Regions from separate parts of the Pedomonas sp. V897 genome, predicted to be linked through region 2. Evidence: riboswitches for the same ligand, from Rfam matches in the RefSeq annotation. Region 2 holds a riboswitch; the other holds the start of a gene.
The links. A riboswitch is a leader RNA that binds a small molecule or an ion and turns the genes downstream of it on or off. The one in region 2 is predicted to bind cobalamin.
Positions count from the first base shown of each region.

Region 1: linked by a shared signal. The riboswitch ahead of ACSJJU_RS06155 (ABC transporter substrate-binding protein) and the one ahead of ACSJJU_RS10560 (TonB-dependent receptor plug domain-containing protein) in region 2 are both predicted to bind cobalamin.

Region 1 is NZ_JBPPGG010000002.1:8,534-23,015, reverse strand. It holds gene ACSJJU_RS06205 (helix-turn-helix domain-containing protein) at 1-169, opposite strand, end outside; gene ACSJJU_RS06200 (hypothetical protein) at 730-927, shown strand; gene ACSJJU_RS06195 (TonB-dependent receptor) at 924-3,014, opposite strand; gene ACSJJU_RS06190 (Lrp/AsnC family transcriptional regulator) at 3,169-3,624, opposite strand; gene ACSJJU_RS06185 (1-deoxy-D-xylulose-5-phosphate synthase N-terminal domain-containing protein) at 3,774-6,149, shown strand; gene ACSJJU_RS06180 (hypothetical protein) at 6,330-7,274, shown strand; gene ACSJJU_RS06175 (Pepco domain-containing protein) at 7,286-7,636, shown strand; gene ACSJJU_RS06170 (acyl-CoA dehydrogenase) at 7,715-8,956, opposite strand; gene ACSJJU_RS06165 (ABC transporter ATP-binding protein) at 9,100-9,894, opposite strand; gene ACSJJU_RS06160 (FecCD family ABC transporter permease) at 9,891-10,877, opposite strand; gene ACSJJU_RS06155 (ABC transporter substrate-binding protein) at 10,874-11,842, opposite strand; cobalamin riboswitch at 11,998-12,206, opposite strand; gene ACSJJU_RS06150 (hypothetical protein) at 12,339-12,677, opposite strand; gene ACSJJU_RS06145 (hypothetical protein) at 12,797-13,495, opposite strand; gene ACSJJU_RS06140 (hypothetical protein) at 13,660-13,824, opposite strand; gene ACSJJU_RS06135 (TonB-dependent receptor plug domain-containing protein) at 13,978-14,482, opposite strand, start outside.
Region 2 is NZ_JBPPGG010000003.1:362,993-377,474, forward strand. It holds partial or broken gene ACSJJU_RS10525 (hypothetical protein) at 1-120, opposite strand, end outside; gene ACSJJU_RS10530 (PepSY-associated TM helix domain-containing protein) at 360-1,925, opposite strand; gene ACSJJU_RS10535 (hypothetical protein) at 1,922-2,212, opposite strand; gene ACSJJU_RS10540 (hypothetical protein) at 2,209-2,481, opposite strand; gene ACSJJU_RS10545 (alpha/beta hydrolase) at 2,478-3,299, opposite strand; gene ACSJJU_RS10550 (TonB-dependent siderophore receptor) at 3,293-5,500, opposite strand; gene ACSJJU_RS10555 (hypothetical protein) at 6,054-6,572, shown strand; cobalamin riboswitch at 6,711-6,960, shown strand; gene ACSJJU_RS10560 (TonB-dependent receptor plug domain-containing protein) at 7,167-9,044, shown strand; gene ACSJJU_RS10565 (DUF7676 family protein) at 9,125-9,730, shown strand; gene ACSJJU_RS10570 (ABC transporter substrate-binding protein) at 9,757-10,590, shown strand; gene ACSJJU_RS10575 (FecCD family ABC transporter permease) at 10,587-11,621, shown strand; gene ACSJJU_RS10580 (ABC transporter ATP-binding protein) at 11,618-12,439, shown strand; gene cobW (cobalamin biosynthesis protein CobW) at 12,436-13,470, shown strand; gene cobN (cobaltochelatase subunit CobN) at 13,472-14,482, shown strand, end outside.

The DNA.
Region 1 (14,482 bases), on a different contig from region 2:
TCAGGCGGTTCGAGCCGTTCTCGTATTTCTGGATCTGCTGGAAGGTGACGCCAATCCGCTTGCCCAGCTCGGTCTGGGTCAGACCGCTGGCGAGCCGCTGCGCCCGGACCCGCGCCGCGACCTCGCGATCCAGCTTCAACTCAGTCTCCCGTGCCCGTTTGGTCTTCATGTTTTATCCTTTCTTCTTGTTCTGAAGGCACTGCCAACCGCGTTGTGCTCTCTCCTGCCTGCCGGGCACTATGTGGGGAGACTTTTGCAACTTCAAAGATAAATTCAGAGCGGCAAGTTGCTGAAATATAAGCGATTTATCTACTATTGGTTGCATTGCGCTTCTGGATGACTGCACTCGGGCATGGGCCCCAATATTGTTGCTTTACCCGCAAAACGTGAAATACGCTGGCAGCGCAACCACATTTGAGCGAAACAGCGGCGCTTCGCGCAAAATTGGCAACCCGCCATGCAACTTCCGGTCGTATACCATTTTTAGGAAGTTTCTTTGCGGACACTGTGGCACAAAAGCCATACCGTGCTGGAAACAGGATGGTCCGTTCGCCTTACCCTACGGAATCCCGACGGCCGCATGGGGGGGCGTAATACTTTTGATGGTGGACGAAGGGCGCAACCAAACCTAAAGTTTTGTTGCTGAATACAACTCTTTGGTTGATTCGCATGGTATCGCAACGGTGTTGAGTTTTGTTCGGTCGTCAGAACTTTGCACTGAGGCCCTTCATGGACAATGTCATCCCACTTCCCGTCCCAAAGCATACCGGCAAGGAAGAAGCGGACTACGTCTTGCGGATCTGGAACGCCCTCAGCAACCTTCCCCGCGTGGAGAAGGAACGGCTGGTGCGCATCTTCGAATTGATGGCGCTGTCGATGGAAATCGAGCTGACGGAGCGATCCGGCGACCCCCAGGCGGGCCGCTAGCCGCGTTGAATTGAAGCCCGCCCGTCTCCCTTGCGCTGCCCGAACATCCAGGAAAGTCCAACCCAGACCGTCCGCGGCGCTGCAAGCGTGAGGATGCCATCGGCGGACTTGCCCGCTTCCACCGTCGCATCGAACAGGTTCTGCCCGCGCAGCTCCAGCCTCAGCGCCGGATTCAGCATCACCCAAGCCGCGCCGTCCACCGTGAAGCTGTCGGAGAGGCTGCGGGAATTGAGGTCATCCTCGAACACCTTGCCCATGTACTGGCCCGACGCGGCGATCCCCCAGCGGTCCTGCTCCGTGTAGGAGAGCCCGGCGGACGCCATGTGGCGCGGCGACTGGGCAAGACGCGTCCCTTCGAGTTCGGGCGCGTCCTCGAACCGGCGCACCTTGGCGTCGGTGAAGGCGTAGCTCGCCTCGGCCCGCCAGTTGCCGAACGTCAGGTGACCGCGCGCCTCGATGCCCTGGCTGCGCGCCTTGTCGATGTTCTGCCGCAGGCGCAGCACGCCGCCCGCGGGCACGAACCCGGCGGTCGGGAAGGTGCCGGGGCCGAACCCCACGGTCACGTTGCCCACCGCATCGCGCACCGTGTTGCGGAACAGGGTGATGTCGAAGCCTGCCGCCTCGATGGGCTGATAGCGCAGACCGACCTCCACGCCCCTCAGCCGCTCGGGATCAAGCGCGGGGTTGGCCTCCGTGATGTCATTGCCCACGCGGAAAGGCCGGTAGAGCTCGTTGAGGGTTGGCATCCGAAAACCGGTGTAGGCGGCAGCGCGCAGCTCGACGGCCTGCCACGGCTTCCAGCTTGCGCCCACCCGGCCGCTCGCCTGCCAGTCGCTGCGCGCGGCGAAGTCCTGCCGCAGCAGGACCGCCTGATCGGCCAGATCCCGCTCCTCCCGGCGGCCATCGGACTGGCGCCAGTAGTCGAGACGCGCGCCGCCAGTCAGGGTGACGGACTCGCTCGCCTCCCAGCTGTGCTCGAGATAGGCACCCGCGACCAGCGCGTCGCCCCCGGCCTCGCGATGGCGGGTGAACGCGCCCTCCATGTAGCGGAAGTATTCCTTGGTCTTGCCGGTGTTCCGGCGCAGATCCACCCCCAGCTGGAGCATGTGCCCGTCCGGCATGGGCGGGCGTACCTCCGCCTTGCCGCCAAGGCCGGTCGCCGGCACGTCGTACTGATCGAGGGACGGCGCCACCACCGTGCGCCCCTGCTGCACCGAGGCAAAGCCGCTGTCGAACTGGCGCACCTTGGCATAGGCCACCACGTCCCACGCCCAGTTGCCGCGCGAGACGAGGCGGACACTGGCATCCACGCCATCGGTGTTGTTGGGGGCAGGGTCGAGGCCGTTCAGGTGTTTGTCCTGAAACCCGAGCACGCGCATGTTCAGCTCGACACTCTCGCCCAGGGGCACCGCGCCGCGCGCCTCCACATGCCAGGCTTGGGTGCTCGCCCGCCTGTCGACGGGGCCGCGCTGCGCCTTCGGCACGAGGTAGAAACCGTCGCTCTCCTCCACCTGGCCCGCGAGGCTGAAGACGCCCGCACCAAGCGGCGCCTGCACGGAACTGGCCACAAGCCAGCTGTCGCGCGAGCCGTATTCCGCGCGGGCGCTGCCCAGAACGCGCGGCTCCAGCGGCTGGCTGAACAGTTCGATCGTGCCGGCCAGCGCGCCGGCGCCGAACGCGCCCGCGCCGCCGCCCCGGGTGATGCGGACATGGCCGAGACGCTCCGCCGACAGCGCCGCCCACGGCACCCAGCCGCCGAAGGGGTCTTCCTGCGGCACGCCGTCCAGCAGCACCAGCGCCCGGCCCGCCGCGTTGCCGCCGAGCGCGCGCAGCGTCGGCCCCTGCGAGGTGGGATGGGTCGTGCGGCTGTCCGAGCGGCGGAACAGCTGGAACCCGGCGGACTGGCGGAGCACATCGTCAAGCCGGCCCGCCCCTTCTCGCAGCAGATCCTCGCGGGAGAGCAGCTCCACGCTGTAGCTCCGGCTGCCCGGCGACGCCGGCAGCGGCTCGGCGAGAACGGTGATGTCCGGCCCGGCGTCTTCCGCCAGCGCTGCCCCGGACACGAGGACAAACGGCGCAACGCCCAACGCCAGTGCCCTTGCCGTCCACCCGCCTGCGGCTCTCCTCGCCCCCATCGCCACGCTCCCCTGAAAACCCTGAAAGTTACACAACGTTCCGGGGCGATTAGCAGACCGGCCGAGCCGGGGCCAAGTGGCGCAAAGGTGAGGTTTGCAGGTGCGGCTAGATCGGCAGCTCGGACCGGCGCACGAGCTGGCTCAGCGCGAAGCTGGTGTTGATCTCCTTGATGCCCTCGATGCGGGTCAGCGTCTCGGAGAGGAAGCGCTCATAATCGCGCAGGTCCTTTGCAACGACACGCAGCAGGAAATCGTTTGTACCGGTCATCAGGTAGCACTCCATCACCTGCGGGGCCCGCAGGATGGCGCGCTGGAACACTTCGATCTGCTTGTCGGCCTTGGAGTGGAGCGAGACGGAGACGAAACAGTTGACCGGATAGCCGATGGCCTCCTGATCCAGCAGGCAGGTGTACTGGCGGATGATTCCCTGCTCCTCCAGGCGCCGCAGCCGGCGCAGGCAGGGCGTGGGCGATAGCCCAACCTTTTCCGCAAGTTCCACGTTGGAGATGCGCCCGTTGCTTTGCAGGACGCGGAGGATGGCAAGATCGATACGGTCAAGCATGACGCGCTTTTATCGCTTGAACTCTCTATATCATAGCATTTTCTGCTCTTTAGACCGTGTTTCGCGCCATGGTTTGGTTGGAAACGGCGCCCGCCAAGGCGTATAATTGCCGCCAGCATCTGCAACGCCTACGGATGGGAATGGGCCATATGCTGGCAAGCAAGACGATCGACAGCAGCAACGGCCAGCAGCGGCCGGACAAGGAGACGATCCACCTCCTCAGCCAGCTGGAGCAGCGCGTGCTGTGGCTGGCTTCGTGGACGATTCACCACGCCAACCACATCCGCGAGAGCCGGGGCGGCATCAAGATCGGCGGGCATCAGGCGTCGTCCGCCTCCATCACCACTCTGATGACGGCGCTCTACTTCGCGGCGCTGCGTCCCGAGGACCGGGTGGCGGTGAAGCCCCATGCCAGCCCGGTGTTCCACGCCATCCAGTACCTGTTCGGCCGCCAGAGCCGGGAACAGCTGGAGCAGTTCCGCGCCTTCGGCGGTGCGCAGAGCTACCCGTCCCGCACCAAGGACAAGGACGACGTGGACTTTTCCACCGGCTCCGTCGGTCTGGGCGTTGCCATCACCGCCTTCTCCGCGCTGGTGCAGGACTATCTCACCGACCACGGCTGGTTCGACGCGGACCGGCGCGGGCGCATGATCGCGCTCCTTGGCGACGCGGAGCTGGATGAAGGCAACATCTACGAGGCGTTGATCGAGGCCTACAAGCACGACATCCGCAACACCTGGTGGATCGTGGACTACAACCGGCAGAGCCTGGACGCCACCACCAAGGACCGCATGTTCCGCCAGTTCGACGGCATTTTCGCCTCGATGGGCTGGGAGGTGGTGACGCTGAAATACGGCCGCCGCCAGCGCGAGGCGTTCGCCCGTCCCGGCGGCGAGCATCTGCGCGAGTGGATCGACAACTGCCCGAACGCGGACTACTCCGCCCTTACCTATCAGGGCGGCGCGGCATGGCGGGCGCGCCTCATTGCCGACATCGGCCATCAGCCGGGCGTCAAGGCGCTGCTCCTCTCCTACAGCGACGAGGAGTTGGCGAGCCTGATGACGGGCCTTGGCGGCCACTGCATCGAGACCATTCTGGAGGCCTTCGCCGAAGCGGAAGGGTGCGACAAGCCCCGTCTGTTCATCGCCTACACCATCAAGGGCTATGGCCTGCCGCTCGCCGGTCACAAGGACAATCACGCCGGCTTGATGACCCCGACGCAGATCGACGGCCTGCGCCAGAAACTGGGCATTCCGCAGGGCGCGGAGTGGGACCCCTACGGCGGGCTGGACAATGAGACCCGCGCGCGGCTGGAGCAGTTCGTGAAATCCGCGCCCTTTGCCAGCCCCGTGAACCGGCGGTTCACCGCGCCGGCCGTCCCGGTGCCGGACGCAGGCGAATTTCCTATCCCGCAGGGCGAGGAGCAATCGACGCAGGCGGCGTTCGGGCGCATCCTGCTCGACCTCTCCCGGCAGGACAGCGCGCTGGCCAAGCGCTTGGTCACCACCTCGCCGGACGTGACCGTCTCCACCAACCTCGGCGCGTTCGTGAACCAGCGCGGCATCTACAGCCGCAGCGAACGGGAGGATGTGTTCAGCCAGGCGAAAATTCCGAGCCCCCAGAAATGGGTGGCCCATGCCCGCGGCCAGCACATCGAACTCGGCATCGCGGAGAACAACCTGTTCCTGATGCTGGGCGCGCTCGGCCTCTCCCACACGCTGTTCGGCGCCCGGCTGCTGCCCATCGGCACGCTCTATGATCCGTTCATTGCGCGCGGACTCGATGCGCTCAACTACGCCTGCTATCAGGACGCCCGCTTCCTGCTGGTCGCCACCCCGTCCGGCATTACGCTGGGGCCGGAAGGCGGCGCACACCAGTCCATCCACACGCCGGTCATCGGCATGGCCCAGCCCAAGCTCACCTATTTCGAGCCGTCCTACGTGGACGAGCTGGCACATGTGATGCACTGGGCCTTCGCGCACATGCAACAGGAGGACGGCGGCTCGGTCTATCTGCGCCTCAGCACCCGGCCGCTCAAGCAGATCCCGCGCGACAACGGCGACTGGGTGGGCGACGCGCTCAAGGGCGCCTACTGGTTGAAAAAGCCGGGCCCGAATGCGCAGGCGGCCATTGCCTTCACCGGCGTGGTGGCGCCGGAAGCGCTGGAAGCGTGGGAGCAGCTGGCGGAGGACATCCCGGGCCTTGGCCTGCTCAGTGTTCCCTCGCCCGACCTTGTCCACCGGGACTGGATGGCCGCGCGCCGCGCCCGCTGGAAGGAAGGCGTGAGCCGCACCAGCCATATCGAGACCCTGCTCGCCGACCTCGCCCCCGATGCGGGGCTGGTCACGGTGCTGGACGGCGCCCCCGGCACGCTGTCGTGGCTGGGGTCCGTGCGCGGCCAGCGGGTGAGCGCGCTCGGCATTGAAGACTTCGGCCAGGTCGGTGATATCCCCGACCTCTACCACTACTACCGGCTGGATGCGGAGGCGATCATCGACGCCTGCGCCGACCTGTTCCTTTCCTGACACCGGAGCGTTATCCTTCCGGCACGGCCTTGGGGGCGATCACTCGCTTGTCGATCATTCGGTTGATCGCCCCGGCCGCGCCGTACCTTCCGCACCGTACCTGTTGAGTCCGCGCAATCACGGCCGCCCCGACACGCCTTTGGGTCGTTCAGGGCGGCAGTCGGGAAGGAGCCGGGCTCGATGGACTATACCGACGAATACCTGCGCGATTCTCTGCCCCGGGAAGATCCGCCAGAGGGTGCCGTACCCGATGAGGTGGAGGAGGAGATCCGCGCCTGGCGCCGCCGGGGCGAGCTGGCGGACCCGGACCTGGTCGCCCGCAGCACGCGCTGGACCTACGCCCTGTTCGCTGCGCTCGGTGCGGGCCAATACCGGCACACCAACGGCCTCTTTGCGCCCCTTGCCGGTTTGCCGCCAGCGCGCATTCTCTCGATCGGGCTGTTCGATCCGCTGGAGTGGCCCGGCTTCGGGCTGGTGATCGACCTGCCCCCGTCGGGCGAAGCGCCCTTCCGGCGGCTTGACAACATCGAGTTTCCCCGCCTTGGCCGCGACTTCCCGCTCGTCCTGCGTCAGGGCGAGCCGGTGCTGCATTCCATGCCCCATCCGGCGGGTGCCACCAGCGCCTGCTGGGGCCGTTGCAACCGGTCGGCGGTGTGGGGCGTGCTGACCGCAGGCCACGCCATCTCCGGCAACAGGCCGGGGCGGACGGTACGGATGACGGACGGCAGCACCGGAACCCTGATCCGCTCCTGGTACCAGCCGATCGATGCCGCGTTTGTCGCGACCCGCAGCCCCCGGACCCCGCCCGCTGCTCTCCCCGTCCTCAGCTTCCCCGCCGCTGGCCAGCCGGTGCGGCTTGCGCTGCAAGGCGGCCCGCAGTCCCGCACCATCGTGCGGGTCATGGATTCGATGGGCGTGCTGAACACCCGCGAGTTTGCCGTTCTCCAGTTTCTGGATCAGCCCGCAAACCCGGGCGATTCCGGCGCGCTGGTGATGACGCCAACGGGCGAGGCGGTGGGCCTTTACAAGGGGGCGATGGCCTCGCCGGAAACCAGGTCGACCGTGGGGCTCGCCCAGAATTTCGAGCAGGCAATCCACGCCCTCGACATCACCCCCTATCTGTGAGGACAGGCACCATGACGAAAGCCCCCGAGACTGCGTGGCAACTGTCGATTTTCGTGCCCGGCGGCACAGAATCCGGCGATGCCCCGCTGCCTGACGAGGCGGTGCGCACCCACGCGCTCAAGGATCACTTTCCCCTGTTCGCGCAGGTGAAAAAGGTGCCCGCCAAATCCGTCGAGACCCAGTGGCGGCAGACGCTGGAGACGCTGATGACGCTCACCACCGTCTCCCCGGACTCTGACCGCTGGACCCTTGAGCAGATCGAGGTGGGCCTGACGCTCAGTGCCAAGGGGGAACTCCTGTTCATCGCCGAGGCCGGCGCGGAGGCCAGCATCAAGCTCACCCTCAAGCGCAAGGAAACCTGACCGCGAGGGGCCAGGCGCGCGGATAAAAAAACGGCGGGGTTACCCCCGCCGTCATGATTTGCCGCAGGAAACTGACGCTCAGGCGAAGGCCTGAAGGCCCGTCTGCGCCCGCCCGAGAATGAGCGCGTGCACGTCGTGCGTGCCCTCGTAGGTGTTGACCGCCTCCAGATTCATGGCGTGGCGGATGACATGGAATTCGTCGGAAATGCCGTTGCCGCCGTGCATGTCGCGGGCGATGCGGGCAATCTCCAGCGCCTTGCCGCAGTTGTTGCGCTTGAGCAGGGAAATGGCCTCGGGCGCGAGCTTGCCCTGGTCCATCAGCCGCCCGGCCTGGAGGCACGCCGTCAGGCCGAGGGTGATCTCGGTCTGCATGTCCGCCAGCTTCTTCTGGTAGAGCTGCGTTGCGGCCAGCGGGCGGCCGAACTGCTTGCGGTCGAGGCCGTACTGCCGCGCCGCATGCCAGCAGAATTCCGCCGCGCCCATCGCGCCCCAGGCGATGCCGTAGCGGGCGTTGTTGAGGCAGCCGAACGGGCCGCCGAGACCCTTGATCTCGGGGAACATGCGGTCCTCGGGGATGAACACGTCATCCATCACCACCTCGCCGGTGAGGCCGGCGCGCAGCGAGAACTTGCCCTCGATCTTGGGCGTGGAGAGGCCCTTGTCGCCGCGCTCCAGGATGAAGCCGCGGATTTCGTCCTTACCCTCCTCGTTGGCGAGCTTGGCCCAGATGACAAACACCTGCGCGATCGGCGAATTGGTGATCCACATCTTGGAGCCGTTCAGCACGAAGCCGCCATCGACGCGGCGGGCGCGGGTTTTCATGCTGGCCGGGTCGGAGCCCGCATCGGGCTCGGTGAGGCCGAAGGAGCCCACCCATTCGCCGCTGGCGAGCTTCGGCAGGTATTTCTGACGGTGCGCCTCGGTGCCGTAAGCGTAGATCGGCCACATGACGAGGGAGGACTGGACGGAAATCGTCGAGCGGTAGGCCGAGTCCACCCGCTCCACCTCGCGGGCGATGAGACCGTAGGCGACGTAGGACACGCCCGGGCAGCCGTAACCCTTGATGGTGGCGCCGAGGAGGCCCAGCTCGCCTGCTTCCGTCATCATCTCGGGGAAGAACCTCTCGTGCCGGTTGCCTTCCAGCACGCGCGGCATGAGCTTTTCCTGACAGTAGGCGCGCGCCGCATCGCGGATCATGCGCTCTTCCTCGGTGAGGCTTTCCTCCAGCAGCAGCGGATCCTCCCAGCGGAACTTCGGCCAGACGATCTTCTTCACGCCCTGCGGGTTCTCAGCCCCCTGCTGGATGCTCGCTTCGCTCATGGTTCCAGTCTCCTCCGATACGCGGCCACGGGCCACCGCCCCTCTGGCTCAGGAGGTAGAACATTCCACCAAACCGTGCCAGCAGCCACAGCCAAAGCGACGGGGGGCGGCGCGATTTGCCGATCAAAATGACGAACCCGGCGTCAGGCCTGTACCTCGCCCTGCATGCGCCGGGTGGGCAGAACCACCCGCTCGCCGTCGGCAGCCCGCAACACGTCCACCGCCACGCCATAGGCGGCGGCCATCACTTCGGGCGTCAGCACGGCAGCCGCCGGCCCGTCAGCCACCACGTCGCCCGCGCGGATCACGATCACCCGGTCCGCCAGCCGCCCCACCAGCGCCAGATCATGGAGCGTGACGACGACCCCCTTCCCCTCCGCCGCCAGGTCCCGCAGCAGGTGCACGATGTCCAGCTGATAGGCGGGGTCCAGCCCGGCCAGCGGCTCGTCCGCCAGAATCCAGAGCGGCTCGCCCGCCAGCACCCGGGCAAGCAGCACCCGTGCCCGCTCCCCGCCCGAGAGCGTGAGCACATCGCGCTGGCGCAGCGCCTCCAGCTCGCAGCGGGCAATGGCGGCCTCGATGGCCGCGCGATCGGCCGGGCCGGGCGGCGCGGCGAAGCGGCTGTACGGCAAGCGGCCCAGCGCCACAACCGCTTCCACCGTCAGCCCCCACGCCACCTCCCGCCCTTGCGCGAGAAAGCCGATGCTCCGGGCGCGCTGGCGCGGATCGAGCGCTGCAAGGTCCGCGCCGTCGAGGCGGACCGTACCCGCCGAGGGCCGCCGCCCGCCGCTGAGTGCGCCCAGCCAGGTGGACTTGCCCGCCCCGTTGGGGCCGAGCACGGCCGTCACCTCGCCCGCCCGGAAGCCGAGGCTCACCGGCCCGAGCAGGCGGCGGCTCGCGGCTTCGACGACAAGGTTCTCGCAGGCGAGCGTACTCATGCCAGCTGGCTCCGCATCTTGAAGAGGAGGAACAGGAAGAAGGGCGCGCCGAGCAGCGCCATGACAATGCCCAGCTTCACTTCCGTGCCGCCGGGGAGCACGCGCACCAGCGTGTCCGCCGCCAGCACCAGCGCGCTGCCGCCGAAGATGCTCGGCACCAGCAGCGCGCCGGGGCGCGCGCCGACAAACGGGCGCAGCAGGTGCGGCACCACCAGCCCGACGAAACCGACGATGCCGGTGACGGCCACCGTCGCCCCGACCGAAATACCAACGCCCAGCAGCACGCGCCGGTGCGTCGCGGACAGGTCGATGCCCATGGTGCGGGCGGTCATCTCGCCAAGGCTGAGACCGTCGAGCGCCCGGCCCGTTGTCAGCAGCAAACCGCCCCCCAGCAGCGCGAAGGGCAGGATGAGAAGCACATCGTTCATGCTGCGGTCGGTCAGCGCCCCCATCATCCAGTTGATGATTTCGGCGGTGGCAAAGGGGTTGGGCGCGATGCTGATGGCGAAGGAGGTGAGCGCGCTGGCCAGGCTGTTGAGGATGATGCCCGCCAGAATGAAGGTGGCGACGCGGTTGGTCTCCACCGCCAGCGTGTAGAGCAGCGCCGTCCCCGCAATGGCGGCGGCCATGGCGCAGGCGGGCAGCACCCATGCTGCCGTGCCGGAAATGCCGAGCCAGATGGACAGCACCGCCCCGAAGGCGGCGCAGGCCGAGACGCCCAGCACGCCCGGGTCCGCCAGCGGGTTGCGCAGATACCCTTGCAGCACCGCGCCCGAGAGGCCGAGCACCCCGCCCACCAGAATGGCCAGCAGCGTGCGCGGCAGGCGCAGCTCCGCGACGATGAACCAGGGCACGCTGTCGTCCCCCGCGAGGAGGCCGAACGGGGGCACCCACACCTTGCCCGCCGCGAGCGAGACCAGGGACAGCACGAGAATGAGGCCGCCAAGGACCGACAGGATGAACAGGGAGGACGCGCGGTTCATGACGCTTTTTCCACGGCAAGGCGCGCCGCCGTCAGATAGCGGGCGGCGTCGATCAGGGAGGGGCCGCCGCAATAGAGCAGTTGCGGCGGATAATAGGCGCGCACCATGCGCCCCTTCAGCCGCCGCAGCACCGGGTGCTCCAGCACGCGGTCCTGCACGGCCGGATTTCCGGTCTCGAGGCGGGAGGTCAGCAGCAGGCGCGGCGGATCGGCAACGAGCCGTTCAAGCGGCACCACGCCCCAGAAGCCGACGCCATAGCGCGCGGCTTCATTGACGAGCCCGGCGCGGCGCAGGAGATCGTTCTGCAACGTGCCCGCGCCCGGCGAGAAGCCGTCGTGCTGGAAGATCAGCGTCGGGATGGGCGGGCCGCTCGCGGGAATGGCGTCGAGCGCCGCCTCGATGCGGCGGGCGAGCGCCTCCCCCTGCTCGGGGTGGCCAATGATCCGGGCGACCTCCCGCACCTGCGCCAGACTCTCCGCCACGGTCGAGGGCACAGGAAAGGTGGCGAGCGGAATGCCCATGCGCTCCAGCGCGTTGCGGGTGGCGGGCGCCGTGTGCATGCTGGCGAGCACCAGATCCGGCTTCAGCGCCAGCACCTCCTCCGCCGTCGCGTAGGTGTAGGGGAAGCGTCGCGCCAGCTCCGCGACCGTCGAGGTGCGCGGGTTGTGCGAATAATGGCTCAGCGCCGCGATCTGGCCGGGGTCCGCCACGTGCACCAGAATGGCGTCGAGGCAAGGGTCCGTCGAGACGATGCGCCGGGGCGCGGCGGAGGAGGCAGCGGAGGACGCGGCAGGCCCGGCGTTGGACGCCCGGCGTTGATCTGGCAAGCGCCCCTGCGCCGTCCCCAGCCCCATGATGCCGAGGGGCACGCCCACGGCAAGCGCCAGCGCCGCCGCAAGCGCCGCCAGCTTTTTTCGACCACCGGTTCGCGGCGCCTGTTCGCGCCACCCCACGTTCTCAGGCACGTTCCATAACCCGCGCGGCCGGGGAGCGCTTGCACGCCGCCCGGCACGGTTCACCCTCACAGCCTGCGGCAAGGGATGCAACCGCACCCTCGCCCGGCCATCTCGGCTGTCGTCTCACGGGAAAGAACCGCGTGCCCGGCGCACCCCGGCCGGACAACAGACGACTGCGGCAGGCAGGTCTCCTGGCTTGCGGGTCATCGTCTGCTGCGCGCCGCCTTCCCGGGGGTCCCAGTGGCGTTCAGGCGCGCGAACTCGCCGCTCACAGTTGCGGGGGCAGCCCCGGATTAGCCGGCTGCAAGAACCGGCGCGTCACCGGGTTCCCTTTTCACCCCATGGCTGGGGAACCTGTCGCAACGATTGGGGTACTCCCGGCGCAAAAAACCGTCAAGCAACCGATTTGCCGATCAAAACCGAACGGCGGCACGAAAAAGGCCGCAAGCGTGCGGCATCCACCGCAGCCACGGCCCGATTACGTCGTTGCCGATGGGCGCGGCCGTTACGGGCGCCGCTCCTTGCCCTTGTCTTGCGAGCCGCGCGTCTCCGCTGACGGCTTTTCGCCTGCCTGTCCGGCGGCGGCCTTGTCCCGGTCGGGGTGGGCGACGTGATCCGTCTCCGCATGTTGGTCCGAGGGCCGGAATTCGCATTCGGTCGGCTGTACCCGGGGGCCGTCCACCACCATCGACACCGGATCGCTGGCCGGGAAGGACTCCTCGATCGCCTCGTCCAGCGCCTCGTCGGTCCGCTGCTCCTGCGCCGCGCCGCATGCCTTGTCCTGCGTCTCCTGCTCGGATTGTTTCTTGTTCGGGTCGGCGGACGAAGGGGTCATGTTCTGCATTGTGTTACTCCATCCTCAAAACCGGAACGGCTCCGGGGCCCTGCCCCGCGCGCTCCGCTCCTATTGAGGAAACCCGCCACCGGCGCCTTCTGTTCCGCTGTTCCGGCGGCAGCGGCGTCTCAGCGCCCCTCGACCGTCACCGTCCCGGTCAGGCTGAGGCGCCCGGAGGCCACATCCATCACCCGCACGCACAGAACGGGCGGCGTCAGATCGCTGCTGACGAGCATGGTGGCGGTAATGCCGTCGTAGCGAAGCAAGGCGGGGTCTGCGAACAGGCGGCGCGGCACCTGCACCTCGACCGTCGTGCCGCTGAGGGTAGCCGGGAAGTTGGGCACAGTGGTGAGCACAGGCAGCGCCCCCGGGCTGGCGGGCGGCCCCTCCTCGATCCTGAGGCCGAACGGGCCGCAGCCCTTGCCCGGCGCGGCAACAAACCAGTGCGGGTGCCAGCCGCCCGAGAGCTGCTGGTTGCCCACTGTCTCCACCAGATCCGGGTGGCTGACGAGGCCGAGGACGAGAAGCCCCCGCCCATGCGGAAAACCGCCCACGGCGGAATCGGCGCTTGTCGGCCACAGGTAGGCGAACATCTGGCTCCCGCCCAGCTGACCCGTGGGACCGGGCCTGCGCACGCCCGCCTCACCGCGCAGGGTCATGCGGAAACGCACCACGTCCGTGCCGGCCCGCACTTCCACCGAGCGGATATCGAAGGAGGGATCAATTACCTGATTGTCGGGCGACGTCAGTGCATCCCCGAGGGCAACCCCGCCGAGACCGAGGCCCGTCAACAGGATTGCAACGGTCGCGAAGCGGTTGGCATGCATGACGGTCCCCCTTTCCTTTCGTCAATAAAACGAAAAAGAGACGCGATTGCTCCACAGGACACTTGCCGGTCCTGTCGGGGGCCGGAACAGGGATACGGGGCGGCGCGGCCACCCCGTATCCTGTCACGACAACAGACCGTGCCGCCTGTGCGGCGCGGCCCGGTCTACTCCTGCTGGTTCCGGTCCTGCTTCTGGCGCTGTTGCTGCTGACGTTGCGGTTGCTGGCGCTGCTGCTGTTGCTGCTGCCGTCCGCCGCGCTGCTGCTGATTGCTCTGATCTTTCTGGCGTTGATCTTGCTGGCGTTGATCATCCTGGCGCTGGTTTGCCATTGGTCATCTCCATGTTTCAGCCACGCCCCCAAGCGGTCAACGGCAGCGGGTGAAACATGTTCCGCGCACGCCTCTCGCAGAAAAAAACGGGGCGGAGGGACACTGTCCCCCCGCCCGGGATGGACCGCCCAGCGGTCCGGCCCTGATTTCGCGTCAGTAGCGGGCGCGCAGACCAAGATACACGCCGCGCCCCAAGGTGCCGTAGCCGCGGATCACCTCGTAATCCACGTCGAACAGGTTATCGATGCGGCCATAGACCTCGAGCCCCGGCGTCAGGGCATGGCTCGCCCGCACATCGACCAGCGTGTAGCCATCGAGCCGGTTGGCGTTGCCGGGGGAGTCGTAGCTGTCGCCGACCATCACGAGGCTGGCGGAAAAATTCGTCCGCGCGGTCGCCGCCCAGTTCACCGAGGTCTGGAAAATGTCTCGCGCCCGGCGGGCGAGATCGGTGTCCGTCACCCTGTTCAGCGGCTCGAGCCAGGTATAGTTGGCCTTGATGACCAGCGCGTCGACGGGCTGCAACAAAAGGCCCAGCTCCACGCCCTTGAACGAGGCGCGCCCCACGTTGTCGTAGTAGCCGTAGCGGCCGGGGCCGCACATCAGGTCGCCCCCGGTGCACGGCACATAGTCGATCTGGTTCTTCAGCTTCTGCTCGAAC
Region 2 (14,482 bases):
CTGATCTCGAACCCGGCAGCCCCCCGAGCGGAACGGCCAAAGAATACCATTGACCACCCGACGCCCATCGATCCGCGGAACTCCCCGCAGTTTATTGGGAAGCAAGGGCGCGATAATCGACCACTCCTTGTCCGCCTGCGCATATCAACGTCGTGCCATCAACCTCTCCAGTCCTAAAGGAGCATGAATCACGTCCCGGCTCCAGCTTAACCTATCCCGGTCCAATGGTATTCTTACGTACACGGCCAATGACGAGGACCTACCAACTTCGTTGCGCTGTTACCGGGAACCCCAGAATGCGGAAACTGCACTCACGCAGCCGTGAGTGCAGCCTAATCCCCGCCGCTGAACAATCTGGTTTATGGGCTCGCTGTCTGCCGTGACCAGACGCTGTCACGCGGACCATGCTTGCTACGCCGCGCGGCAGGCACAAGCGACACCATCAACGCGGCTGCCAACGTGATGGCAACGGCATCGACAATCGGCAGAACCGGTGGGTGAGAGTTCATGGTCAGCAGGGTGGCAGCGGGAATGCACAGCATGGCGACAATGCAGCCAACCGTCAGTTCAAGGCTTGCGCGCGGCGCGCCGCGCAGCAAAGCCCAGCCGACAAAGACGAGAAAGACCGCGTAATAAATGGCGCTGTGCATCCCCTCGGTAGCGCCAAGGCCCAGCGGCTTTGCGGCGGCAACCGTCACCGAAATGCCGGCCATGCAGCCCAGCGGCACGCCGATGGTCAGAGCCGCGAGCATCCGGGTGGATCTGGTTTGCTCCGGCAAGCCATCCTTGCGCTCACGCTTGCGGCGCGATTCCACCCACAGCAGATTGCCGGTGTAGAACAGGAAAGCCCCGGCCAGCCCCATGAGGAAATAGGACCAGCGGATCGGCGTGCCGCCATAGCTGCCGAAATGCAGGGCGAAGAAGCTGGCGATCGTTGCGCCCCAGCCATCCTGATGGCCCGGCATATAATCCGTTGACGTGAACGCGCCGCTTGCCGGGTCCAGCTCCACCAGGCCGAAGGTCGGCCCGCGCAGGCCATAACGCGGATCGCGGCCCGTAACGCGCAGCGACGGCTGCTCGGCACGATCCACGCCATAGGAAATCTGCTGCACTGTGAAGCCCGGCGCCTGCTCCGCAACCCGGCGCAGCACCTCCGTTGGCGCCAGCGTCTGGCCTCCGGCTTCAGGCGGCGCGACACTGACCGGCGGGCGGCGATCTTTCCCGCCGAACAGCGCGCCTTGTGCATCATAAAATTGGTCATGGAAGGCAAAGACGATGGCCGTCAGTGCCATGATGAGATGGAACGGCAGGCTGAACAACCCGAGCACGTTATGAACATCCAGCCACATGCGCTTGACGTTCTTGCCGATGCGCAGCGCGAACAGATCGCTCACAAGGCTCGGCAGCAGCACGATCAGGCCGGACACAATCGCAATGGTATAGAGCAGCGCGATCGCGCCCATGATCGGCATGGAAATCTCATGCTCGAACGGCAAGCCCACCTGTTGATGCAGCACATCCACGAACTGCGCGACCGGTGACGGGCCTTCGCGCTCCACCTGCAAGCCGCCGTCCGGCGCGAGCGAGGCATAAAATGTCTCGCGCGGTGCATGGCCATCGCCGCCCGGGGTTCTGACTTCCCACGACATGCGAGCTGGTCGATCGGGACCGGTTTCGACGTGGATATCATAGTCCGTCGCGGCTTCAGGGTGGGCGGCAATGACCTTGGCGACCAGTTCGTCCGTGCGGTCCAGCGGCGGCGGTGGAGCCAGCCGCGTCGGGGCCGAGGCCCAGCGCTGAAGCGGCTCCTCGAACATGGTGATCGCCCCGGCATAGAAGGCGATGAACAGGGCAAGACCGGAGATGATGCCGACCCAGCCGTGAATTTCCTTGTACATCTTGACGATGTCGGTGCGGATTTTCATAGCGCGATTCCCCCCAGCGCCCACAAGGCTCCCCACAGCAGAAGGTTGGCGAGCCCAAGCCAGCCCCAAGCACGCGCGGGCGACCCGAACAGGAAACAGAAGCTCAGGATGAGGCCCCAGATCGGCGAGATCATCCACATGGAGAACTGACCCTTGAGGGAGAAGAATGCTTCCTCCACGCCATTGGCCAGCTTGAACAGGCCAGACAGCCCGAGGGCAAGGAGAAACCCGAGGATCAGTCCCGCGCTCGACTTCCCCAACCAGTCCTGGCTCGACAGCGGTTTCATTCGCCAGCCTCCGTTGACGAACGCAGCCAGGCAATGCCTAGCGGCACCACCGTCCACACCAGCATGGCCAGCGTTAATGCAATAAAAACCGCCGTGGCCGGACCTGCCCATTGCAGCAGCAGGACGAGCCCTTGCGCAAAGGCGGCAACGCCGAGATACGCAAGCCCCGAGACCCACCGTCTGACGCGGGTCAACTTCTGGTTTGGCGAGGCTGCATAAAGCAGCAACGCCGCGACGCAGACAAACAGCCCTCCCATCCAGGCGATCATTCGGACCTCTCCCCTCCAAAGGCCAGGCGCACGATATCCATCATCGCGGCCAGCATGGTGGTTCCATGCGTGTGCCCCTCAAGCAGACCGAACCGCGCGTCAGCACCGCCTTCCCGCAGTTCAGCCGCCAAATGCTCCCCGTGCTCAAGAACCCCGTTGGCCGGGCCCCCTTCGCGCGAACCGGCAAGGATTACGGTCCTGGCCGTCGCCGGCCGCTCGCGCGGCAGCGCCTTGCCATCTGCAAACCACAGCGACGGGCTGATCGCCGCATAGGCATCGAAGTTCCCGTGACGGCGCAGGTCATACAGTGCGAGAATACCGCCAAAGCTGTGCCCCGCCAGCGTCTCGCGTGCCGTGTTGATCGGCCAGCGTGCGGCAATGTGCGGGCGCACCTTTGTCTCGATGAAAGACAGGAAGGCTTCGGCTCCGCCGGTTTTCTGGCCATGCGCTGGCCGTCCTTCCGGAATGGCATAGCCCGGCACGGCAGGCGTATAGTCCAGAATGCGCCGCGCAATCGGCCCGGAATCGATGGCCACGATCAGCCCATGCTTCAGCGCTTCCCTCGGGTGCCCACGGGTGAGACGCCGCGCAGTCTGCACAGCGAGGGCGAAGTTGTCCTCGCCATCCAGCATCCACAGCACCGGCCAGCCCGCGGCGGGTGGCTCGCCCTCCGGCCAGGCCACCAGCACGCGGTAAACGTGTCCATCCCCTGCCGCCATCTCGATGACGTCGGATCGCGGCAACTCCCATGGCGCAGCCCAGGCAGGCTGCGCCATCAGCAGCAGGACTGAGAGAAAAAGGCCCGCCAGCCTTACCACTTGTATTGCACCCGCGCCGTCACGCTGCGGCCCTGACCGTAGTAGCAGGCCGCAACCCCCGTGCAGGTCGCCACATAGCGCTTGTCGGCAATGTTGCGCCCGTTGATCGAAACGGACATACCCGAAAGCGACGGGTTCAGAGCGCCAAGGTCATACCGCACGAACAGATCGAACAGCGTGTAGTCGGGGATCTTCAGCGTATTGTTGCTGTCGCCGTAGCTCTTGCCGGTGTAGCGGATGCCGCCGCCGAACCCGAGTCCGGTCAGCGGCCCGGAGGTCAGGCTCTGGTTAAGGAACAGCGAGGCCATCCAGTCCGGCACCTGCGGCAGTTCCTTGCCCTGCTGCTCGGGCGTGGTGGTCTTGGTCACCTTGCTGTCGCTGTGGGTCAGCGTTGCAATGACAGCCATGCCCCACGGCAGGCTGGCCTTGCCTTCCAGTTCGATGCCGCGAATACGTCCCTCGCCGGTCTGCACGAGGCAGGTCGAAGTGCCGCACAGCGTCCCGTTGGGATCGGGCGTCGTCATGTTCTGCTGGGTGATCTGGTAGCCGCCCAGCGTCACGTAAATGTTGTTGCCCCGCTGGAATCGGATACCCGCTTCGTACTGCTGGCCCGTTGTCGGATCAAACGGCTCGCCGTTGAGGCTGGACGACAGATCGGTCACCTGCGGCTGGAAGCTCTCGGCATAGCTGAAATACGGGGCAAGGCCATTGTCGAACAGGTAAACCGCGCCTGCGCGCCACGTAAAGGCATCGCTCTTGGTGATGAAGCGCTCACCAGTAACCGGATTATAGGTATTGTCCTTCGCCCAGTCCTGACGGCCGCCGATGGTCATGCGCAGATTTCCAACCTCGATCTGGTCCTGCACATAGACGCCGGACTGGCGGCTGACCGTTTCCTTATAGATCTGCGGGCTCAGGTTGTCCTTATAGGTGGCAGAGCCCCGCGGCACCGGGTTGAAGAAGTCGAGCAACGGCAGCACCTGCGAACCTGCCACCAGATCCCGATAATGCTCCCAATCCGTGTGGAAATAGTCGAAGCCGCCCAGCAGCGTGTGCTGTACCGCACCGGTCGAGAATTTCGCCTCCAGCTGGGTGTCGGTTGCAAAGCCGTCGCTTTCGCCCACGCCCTGCACTGCGCGCCGGCCGATCGTCTGCCCCGGAATGCAGCCGACAATGTTGGCCGGGCACGTGGTCAGCGTATTTCCTGACAGCACCACGACGCGATACAGCGTCTCCAGATGCGTGTAGCGCGTGTTGTTGCGAAGCGTGATGTTCTCGCCAAACCGGTGGGACAGGAACGAGCCGATCAGGAACTGATCCCGGTCGAAGTCATTCCAGTCGGGCTCGCCAAGGTTGTCATCGTTGGCGATATAGCGGCCGTTGGTCGGTCTCAGCGTGCCGAGTTCCGGCATGAACTGGAATGTCGAGCCGCCTTCATCGCGCTGATACTGGGCCAGCATGGTCCAGGTTGTGTTGTCGCCTGGCGTCCATGTGACAGATGGCGAGACATAATAACGGCCGATCTTCACATCCTTGACCTGCGTATTGCCGTCACGGGCGAGCGCCACCAGCCGGACGGAGAGCGTATCGGAGACCGGGCCGCCCACATCCGCTGCCGCCTGATAATTCCACCGGCCAAGCGAGGTGGTGCCAATGCCCTGAAGCAGCACCTCCCCATGGAAGCGGTCCGTTGCCCGCTTCGTCACGATGTTGACGACGCCGCCCGGAGCCGTCTGACCATAGAGTGCACCAGAGGGGCCCTTCAGCACTTCGATCTGCTCAACCGCAAACGTATCGAAACCGGGCCGTGTCCACTGCCCGCCGGAGGGAAGGCGCAGGCCATCCACAAAGTTGTTGTTCGAGGAGAAACCGCCCGCGCCGAAGCCACGCACCGACACCTCATCGACACGGCTGTCGATGCCAAAGGCCTCAGCCTGAACGCCCGACGTGTAGCTGAGAGCGTCGGCGATTGTGGGCGAGGCCCGCAGATCGATCTCATCCCGGTTGATGACGGCGATCGACTGCGGCGATTCAATAATCGGCGTGTCGGTCTTGGTGGTGCTGGTGGCCGAGGAACGACCCGTCGCCGTGACGATGATCTCGCGGCTGCCTTGAGCCGCATCGTTATCTGCAACGTCGTTTGCAAGAGCCGGCCAGGCGACTGCCGTCATAAGGTAGAGGCTGATGGTGCGCTTGATCATGGGAACCCCCAAACATGTGTTGGAGGCAGTGCTAGTGCGAGTCGTTATCATTTGCAATACGAAAGTATCGGATCCTCTCTCCGCTTGTTTGCGGAAGGTCTGACGCCCAAACGGCTGGAAAAACAGAGAGGAAGAGTTGACCGGCCAGTTCCGGGCCGTACAGACCGCGCTCGCCGGACCCGGAGGATACGGGCATCTCCGAAGCATTTTTTACAGGAGTTGCTAGGCCGGATTTACCGACACGGCGCTGTCGCGCCTTCACATTGCGTTCGGTCGGACCTTGCCCTCCCTTCGGCTGAACCGGTCGGCTCATTTACCGTGGCCAGAACCTGGCCTGACAGCAGCTTGCTTCCGGCTATACCATCGGCAACAGAACCTCAAGCCGTTGATTATAAGACTTTTGGAGACCGCGGCGATCAACGAGATCAGTCCAATGCGGGTCCGGTTTGGCCAGAATTTGCCTTTCAAAAAAACTTGACGGGCACACACCAATCCGTCATCCCGCCTCGCTCCGCTTACCGAGGGCGGTAGACCCCAGCCCGGCCAGACGAACATGTTCAGTCAAACGACAGGACCGAACAACGAACCGGATCACGTGCGCATTCGCAGCATTGTAAGCCAAGTCCGCACGGAAACCGCTGCTGAGATATGCGTAAGCGTAGCAGGAGACCTTCCCCTCGGACTGAAGGTTCATGCCGGCGATCGCGATGCCACGCTCAAGCGACTGATGAAGCAATCCGGCGCCGTCATCGTGCGGACTGCGCGAGAGTGCGCGTTTCCCCTGGCTATGGCGAACCATGCAGAGAAACTGCGTGATGCCATCGTGCAAAAGCTTTCCGCCATCGCGCAGAAACCCTTAAGCCCGCGGCAAGTTAAAAAAATCCTGTCAATCAGCCCGGCCGAGCGGCTGCGCTGGAGCAAGGATGGCCGACTGCGCCAGTCGGGAACCGCCCAGATCCTGCGGGGCTCCACGATCCGGCTCTCCACCTATCCGCCCCAGGAAATAGAGCGGCTCCTTTCAAAACCAGAGATCATCACTGCCTGGCGACAGGTCGATTGCGAGCAACCCTGACGTGGTCTTGACTTGCCTCTCCGCCCAGCGTTCGAGCGATTTTATCGACTGTCGGGTGTTCCTCAGGCGCGCAAAACGCTGTATTGAAATTATCAAACAAGCCGCTATGAACTGAGCCTGGTTGATTCGCTTGCCGGATCAACCGCTGATCGCGCCGGTGCCCTTTGGGCATAATATGGGAATGTGGTGCGAACATACGCCGGGCAACCGACGCCTGTTCAATTCCACAGCTGTCCCTGCAACTGTAAGCGGTGAGCGAGATGGACACGCCTCTCCCGTCCAAAGGAGGGGCAGCCACTGGGCGGTGCCAAGCACCACAAGCCTGGGAAGGCCGACCATCAAGCGATGACCCGCGAGCCAGGAGACCTGCCGGCGTTAGGTCGCTCTTGCTTTGATCCAGGGGATGGTCGAGGCACGGTATTTCTCCGTCTGAGCGACGAACAAAGTGGCGGGAGCCACTGTGCGCGCGGCAGAGGGAGACAGGCGTCCTCCATTTTTCGCGTGCAATGCCGTTCGTCTATCCGCTGCTAATGGCGGAGGCTCGCGCATGTTCCCGCCGTCCCGAATCTGCTCGGACGCCGGAAGACCAGACGTATGAAATTCGTTTTCTCAACCCTGATGGCAACGACAGCCCTCAGCCTGCTTCCAACCCTTGCGCACGCGGACAGCGCGGCCGATGATGCTGGCACGATCGTGGTTTCTGCCAGCCGCCTGCCGCTTGAAGCGCGTGAGATCGGCAGCGCCTACACCGTTGTCAGCCGCGAAGACCTCAACCTTGGCCAGATCACCTTTGCCAAGGAGGTCTTTCAGGATCTGGCGGGCGTTCAGGTCACCACCGACCGCCCCGGCGATAACGTCAACATCAGCGTGCGCGGCTCGGATAACGACCAGGTTCTGTTCCTGATCGACGGCATTGAGCTTGGGGATCCCAGTTCCACCAGCACCCAGTATCAGGCCGACCACCTCATCACGGCCGACATCGAGCGTATCGAACTGCTGCGCGGCAATCAAAGCTCCCTTTATGGTTCGGACGCCATCGGCGGCGTTGTGAACATCATCACCCGCCGTGCAACGGAAGACGGCGTGCGTCTCAGCGCCCAGGGCGAATATGGCGCGCACAACACCTGGAACGGCGGCGCGTCGTTGCTCGGCAAGCACGGCAAGCTGGATTATCGCATCACCGCCACCGGCTATAGCCACGATGGCCCCTCGCTGGCCGACCCGCGAACCGGACCGGCAACGGAAAGGGATTCCTACTGGCGCTATGGCATTTCCGGCCGTACCGGCTACCAGCTCTCCGATACGGTTGAGTTGCAGGCCATCGGCTTCTGGCAGAAGGCCGATTCCGACCTCGACAACACGGGGTCTGACAACAGCAACACCGTCACCAAGACGGAGTACGCCTTTGCTGGTCAGGCGCGCTATAAAAGCCGGGATGGTCGCCTGAATGCGGATGCAACCGCAAGCCGCTATGTCGCCGAGCGCCTGTATTATGGCCCCTCCTATTCTGATGATGGCGACCTTTACCGCGGCACCAAAGACAGCGCCTCGGCCAATGTTAACTACAAGCTGAACGACGTGATCAGCCTGGCTGTCGGCGGCAATATCGAGCGTGAAAAAACCAAGCAGGTGACGCTCTACAGCGGTGACTTCTATGCTCACGTCACCACCAAATCGATCTATGGCGAGTTGGCCGTACGCCCGCTGGAAAACCTCACCTTCACGGGCGCAGCGCGCATTGATGACAATAGCCGCTTCGGCACGTTTGACACCTATCGCGTCACCGGCGCCTATGTGATCGAAGACGCGGTCGGCGGCAGCCAGATCAAGCTGCGGGCCAGCTATGGCACGGGTGCCAAAGCGCCGGGCCTCTATCAGCTGTTTGACCCGACCTATGGCAATCCGGATCTGGATGTCGAAACCAGCAAGGGCGGCGATGTCGGCATCGACTGGTCGTTCGGCGACACGGTCACGGCGCAGGTCAGCTATTTCTTCAGCCATACCCGCAATGAAATCGTCTGGGATTCCGGCGTCGGCCAGTGGGGCGGCTACACCCAGTATGGCCGCACCCGCAAGTCTGGCGTAGAGCTTGCTCTCCAACTCCGCCCGACCGACTGGCTGAGCGTTCAGCAAACATACACTTACCTGACCGCAGAAGAAGACAGCGACGAAAACGGCAGCTACTTCGACATGGGCCGCCCGAAGAACAGCGGCAGCACCATGGTCACGCTGACGCCGATCGAGGATGTGAGCGTCAGCGTGCGCGCCCGCTACCGCAGCCGCAATGCCTCCAGCTATGGCGGTGCGACCGACGGTTACACCGTGTTTGACCTGATGTCGTCCTGGCAACTGAACGACCGGCTGGAGGTCTATGGCCGCGTCGTGAACGTCTTCGACAAGCACTATCAGGTCAGCTGGGGCAAGAACACGCTCGGGGCGAGCGTTTATGGCGGTCTCCGGGTCAACTTCTGATCCGGGCATTTGAGAAGCGGGGGGGTGCCAATGCACTGCCCCGCATCCCCCTCCCTTTCTGAATCTTGGAGATGCCCGCCATGACTTCTCCCGACTTTCCGGCAGCCCGACAGCCCATATTGATGCAGGAGCGCCGTGCCCCTGACGGGCGCGTGCGCGCCCATGTATGGCCCCTGCCTCTTGCGCAGGACTGGCTCGAGGCCCTGTTCCGCGACCTGTTTGAAAATCACTGGGACAAACTGATCTTCGGCCCGATGATTGAAGGCGGCGCGTATGAGTTGCGCTGCCCGGGCAAGCCCAGGTCGATCAACGTCGGCGGCGGCTATTTTACCGTACACTGGGGCCGGGGCGGCCACTTTCACTTGTGTATCGGCGAGAACAAGGGGTCGCCGGAATTTCCGACCCCGCCCGAGCTTGTGGCCCATCGCCGCCCCGGCTCTGCGGAACTCGTTCGCTGCCTCGACAAGAACGGTCACCCGGTCACCTGGTCGCTGCAAATGAAGAACGGCCACGGCGAGTCAACACTGTCGATTTATTTCCCCAACCCGTTCCTGACCGATGAGGACGGAATTGCCGATACGCCGGACTTCTCGCGTCTGGCGCTCTGGCATTATGTGCTGGATGCTTATGCAGGCGTTCAGCCTGACGGTCTGGATCGCCTTGGCAAGGGCTTCCGCGCCGGATGACGCGCGCCCGCCTCTGGAGAAGCGCAGTGGCGGTCCTGCTTGTGACCGCCGCTGTGGCTCCGGCCACGGCGGCGGTGCCGCGCGTCGCCTCATACGGCCTGTGCGCAGACCAGATGGCGCTAATGCTGGCCGACCGCGACCAGATCGTGGCCGTCTCCGATCAGGCGACAGGCCCCCTCTCCCACTATGCCGCCCGGGCCAAAGGTCTGCCTGTGACACGGGGGAGCGCCGAAGAAATTATCGCCAGCGGCGCGCAGGTGTTCCTGACCAGCGACAACCTCAATCCCTACACCGCCAAAGCGCTGGCCCAGACGAACATCACAGTTCTCACCCTGCCCCTTGCCAATTCGTGGGCCGATGTGGAAGACCTGACCCGCAGTGTTGCCCGTGCGTTGCAACAATCCCGGCGCGGCGAGGCCATTCTTGCGGACATGCACCGGCGGCTTGAGCGGCTGGCGCGGGACAAACCGGCAACCCTTCCGCGCGTTGTCTACTATCGTCCCGATGGCGGCGGGGCAGGACGAGGCACCTTCGTGGACATCGCCATTGAAGCTGCCGGCTTTGCCAACCTGCAACGCGAAATCGGCATTGACGGCTGGCGCGGCGTGCCCCTTGAGAAGGTGGTTCTCAGCCCGCCCGATGCGTTCATCACCAGCTATTTCGACACGAACCGGCGCAACGCCAATTTCCTCCGGCGCAACCCGGTCCTCTGGGGAACCGCACGGCTCCGGCCGACCATCGACGTGCCAGGAAAATACTGGAATTGCGGCACCCCGCTCCTGGTCCTGGCCGCCGAGACCATGGCCAACGAGCGCAAGCGCCTGTTCCCTGCAACACCTGCAAGGGAGGCGCGACCATGACCGCCACGGTTGCCGCAAAAGACACGGGAAGCCGCTTCCTGCTGCGGCCCCGCACCCTGTCTCTGCTGCTCGGTCTTGCCATTGCCTGCATGATGCTGGCGTCGCTGCGGATCGGTTACACGCCCTTGTCCACCGCAACCCTGCTCAAGGCGGCTGTCGGCCAGTCTGAAGCTGCCTATAACACCATCGTCCAGCATCTGCGCCTGCCGCGAACCCTGCTGGCGGTTTTGGTCGGCGCCGCTCTGGGCGGCTCGGGCGCTTTGTTGCAAGGCCTGTTGCGCAATCCGCTGGCCGAGGCCGGCACCCTCGGCATTGGCAGCGCCGCTGGCCTCGGCGCGGTGATTGCGCTCTATTTCGGCTTCGCCAGCCTATCGCCCGTCCTGCTGCCGCTCTTCGCCATGACGGGCTCCATCGTTTGCATGGGGCTACTGCTGGTCGTCTCGCGACGCGCCAACACAACGCTCACCCTTGTGCTGGTCGGCATCGCCATCAGCAGCTTGTGCGTGGCGCTCACCTCTCTGGCAATGAACCTGTCGGCATCGCCATGGGCGGTTGCGGAAATCGCCATGTGGCTGATGGGCTCGCTGCGCGATCGCACCATGGCCGAAGTGAGCCTTGCCGCGCCCTTCATTCTGCCCGGCCTTGCCCTGATGCTTCTGGCGGCACCACGCCTCGACACCCTCTCCCTTGGCGAGGACACCGCGCGCAGCCTCGGCCAGAATATCGATCGCACGCGCTGGCTCATCATCGCCGGCACCAGCCTTGCGGTTGGCGCCAGCGTCTCCGTCTCCGGCAGCATCAGCTTTGTCGGCCTGATTGTGCCTCACATGATCCGCCCACTCTTGGGTCACCTGCCGGGGCGCGCCGTTCTGCCGTCCATGCTGGGCGGTGCGCTCATCGTCCTGACGGCCGACACGCTTGTGCGCGTCATCGCCGTCGGCCCGGAATTGCGGCTGGGCGTGGTGACTGCGCTCGTCGGCAGTCCGTTGTTTCTGCGCATGGTGTTCCGCCTGCACCGGAGGCCGGAATGACTGGGCATACAACCCTGATTGCAGAAAGCCTGAGCTTGCATCACGCCGGTGGCGGAGGTGTTAGGAACCTTTCCTTCTCCGCTGCGGGAGGTGCGCTTGTCGGTCTGATCGGCTCCAATGGCGCGGGCAAAACCACTCTCTTGCGGTTGCTTGCCGGTCTTTCCCGGCCCGATGCCGGGCGCGTAATGCTGGAGGGGATACCTCTGGCGACGCTGCCCGAGCGCACCCGCGCCCGGCGGCTGGCTTATCTGGCGCAAAGCACCACGGTGCATTGGCCGGTCTCTGCCCGAACCGTAGTTGAGATGGGCCGGGTGCCGCACGCGGGCACTCTTGATCGCCTCAAGCCAGCTGATCACGATGTCGTCGCGCAGGTTATCGCGCGCACCCGCATCGAGGCACTGGCAGACCGGTCCGTTGACACCCTGTCCGGGGGCGAGCGGGCGCGCGTCCTGCTGGCCCGGGCGCTTGCGGTTGAGGCGGACGTCCTGCTGGTCGATGAGCCGCTGGCAGCACTTGACCCGCACCATGCTCTTGCCACCCTGCAACTGCTGCGCCGCGAAGCGGAACGGGGGCGGCTGGTCATCGTCGTCTTGCACGACCTCAGCCTCGCCAGCCGCTGGTGCGAACGGGTGTTGCTGCTCAGTCACGGCAAGCTGGTTGCCGACGGCGCACCGCAGACCGTCTGCACGCCGGACAATCTTGCGCGTCACTACGACATCACCGCGTTTCATGGCCGCCATGAAGGGCATTCCTTCGTGGTGCCCTGGGCCACCACTGCGACCGCCGCCCCCCGCGGCCAATCCGGAGACCGTCAATGAAGAAAGTTCCAGCAACCGTCATCACCGGCTTTCTGGGCGCCGGCAAAACCACCCTCATCCGCCACGTGCTGCAAAATGCCGGGGGACGGCGCCTCGCCCTCATCATCAACGAGTTCGGCGATATTGGCGTCGATGCGGATCTGGTGCGCGGCTGCAATGACGAAGCCTGCCCGGCCGACCGGATTGTGGAACTGGCAAACGGCTGCATCTGCTGCACCGTGGCCGACGATTTTCTGCCCACCATGCAGATGCTGCTGGATCGGGACGATCGCCCCGACCACATCATTATCGAGACCTCCGGCCTTGCCCTGCCCAAGCCGCTGATCCAGGCGTTCCAGTGGCCCGACATCCGCACCCGCGCCACCGTCGATGGCGTGATCGCCGTAATCGATGCCGAGGCTGTGGCCGCCGGACGCTTCGCATCCGATGAAGAAGCCATCGCCGAGGCCCGCAAGGCGGACCCCGAACTCGATCACGACAATCCGCTCGAAGAGCTGTTCGAGGATCAGCTCATCTGCGCGGATTTGGTGCTCCTCAACAAATGCGATCTGGTCGATGTCCCTGCCCTGATGGCGGTTCAGTCCCGCGTGGCAGCCTCTGCCCGATCCGAGGTCAAGGCGATCCCGGTCCAGAACGGGCAGATCGATCCGGGCGTCCTGCTGGGGCTGGGCGTTGCGGCGGAAGACGACCTTGCTGCGCGCCCCTCGCACCATGACACCGAAGAGGATCATGACCACGAGGATTTTGACTCCTTTGTCCTTGAGGCCGGCGATATTGCTGACCTGAACGGCTTTGCGGCGAAGCTGGCCCCGATCATCAACGCCCACGACATTTTCCGCATCAAGGGCATGGTCAGCGTTGCGGAGCGACCGGTGCGCGCCGTGTTGCAGGGGGTTGGCCCGCGCTTGCAGCATTATTTCGACCGGCCATGGCAGCCAGAGGAAACCCGCGCCACCCGCCTCGTCGTCATCGGGCGGCATGGCATGGATCGTGCGGCCATTGAAGCGGCTATTCTGAAGATCGCCTGCTGATATGCACCTGCTCGCCGTCACGCCCGGACAGATCTCGGATGGTGAAGAGGCGGTTGATCTCGGCCAGTCGCCGGGAGACATCCTTATCCTCACCACTGCCGACAGTGAACTGACCTGCTTTGCCCGCGCCGCTTCCCAGTGCGCGGCAGCCGGGGTGACGGTGCGGCTGGCGAACTTGCTGCAACTGCGCCATCCCTATTCGGTTGACCTCTATCTCGATCAGGTCATCGCTCACGCCCGCTTCGTTGCCGTCGTGCTGCTGGGCGGCCGGTCCTACTGGCCCTACGGCATCGACCGGATTGCCGAGATGGCGCGCGAGCGGGGCATTGTTTTTGCCGCCTTGTCAGGCGATGCGGAGGATGACCCGGACCTGAGCCGGGCCTCGACCCTGCCGCGCGAAAGCCGCCGTCTGATGCAGGCGTGTCTGCGCCATGGCGGCGTCGGCAATGCCGCGCTCTTTCTGCACGAGGCGATGCATCTCATTGGCAGAAGAGATGCCCATGCGCGCATGCCGGAGGCTCTTTCCGATGTGGGCCTTCATGCTCCGACCGACTGCGCGCCGACACTGGAGGACATCCGGAAAACATGGGATCCGGACAAGCCCACGGCCCTTTTCGTATTCTATCGCGCCCTGGCCGCCGCCGGCACGCTGGAGGCAGTCGATGCGATGATTGCCGCGCTTGAGGCGCGCAGCTTCAATGTCTTGCCGGTCTATGTGAGGGGGCTGCGCGAAGCCAAGGTCATCGACTGGCTGCGCGCAACGCTTGAGGAAGTGCGGCCAGACGTTATTCTCAATGCCACCTCCTTTGCCGCCTCCAGCCTTGGCGAGCCGCGGACCGGCAGCGTACTGGAGGAGGCCGACTGCCCCATTCTGCAAACCTGCCTTGCGGCTGTGCGCGAGGAAGACTGGCAGCAGAGCAGCGTTGGCCTTGGCGCACGCGACCTTGCCATGAACGTTGCCCTGCCGGAGGTGGACGGGCGCATCTTCACCCGCGCCTATGCCTTCAAGAGC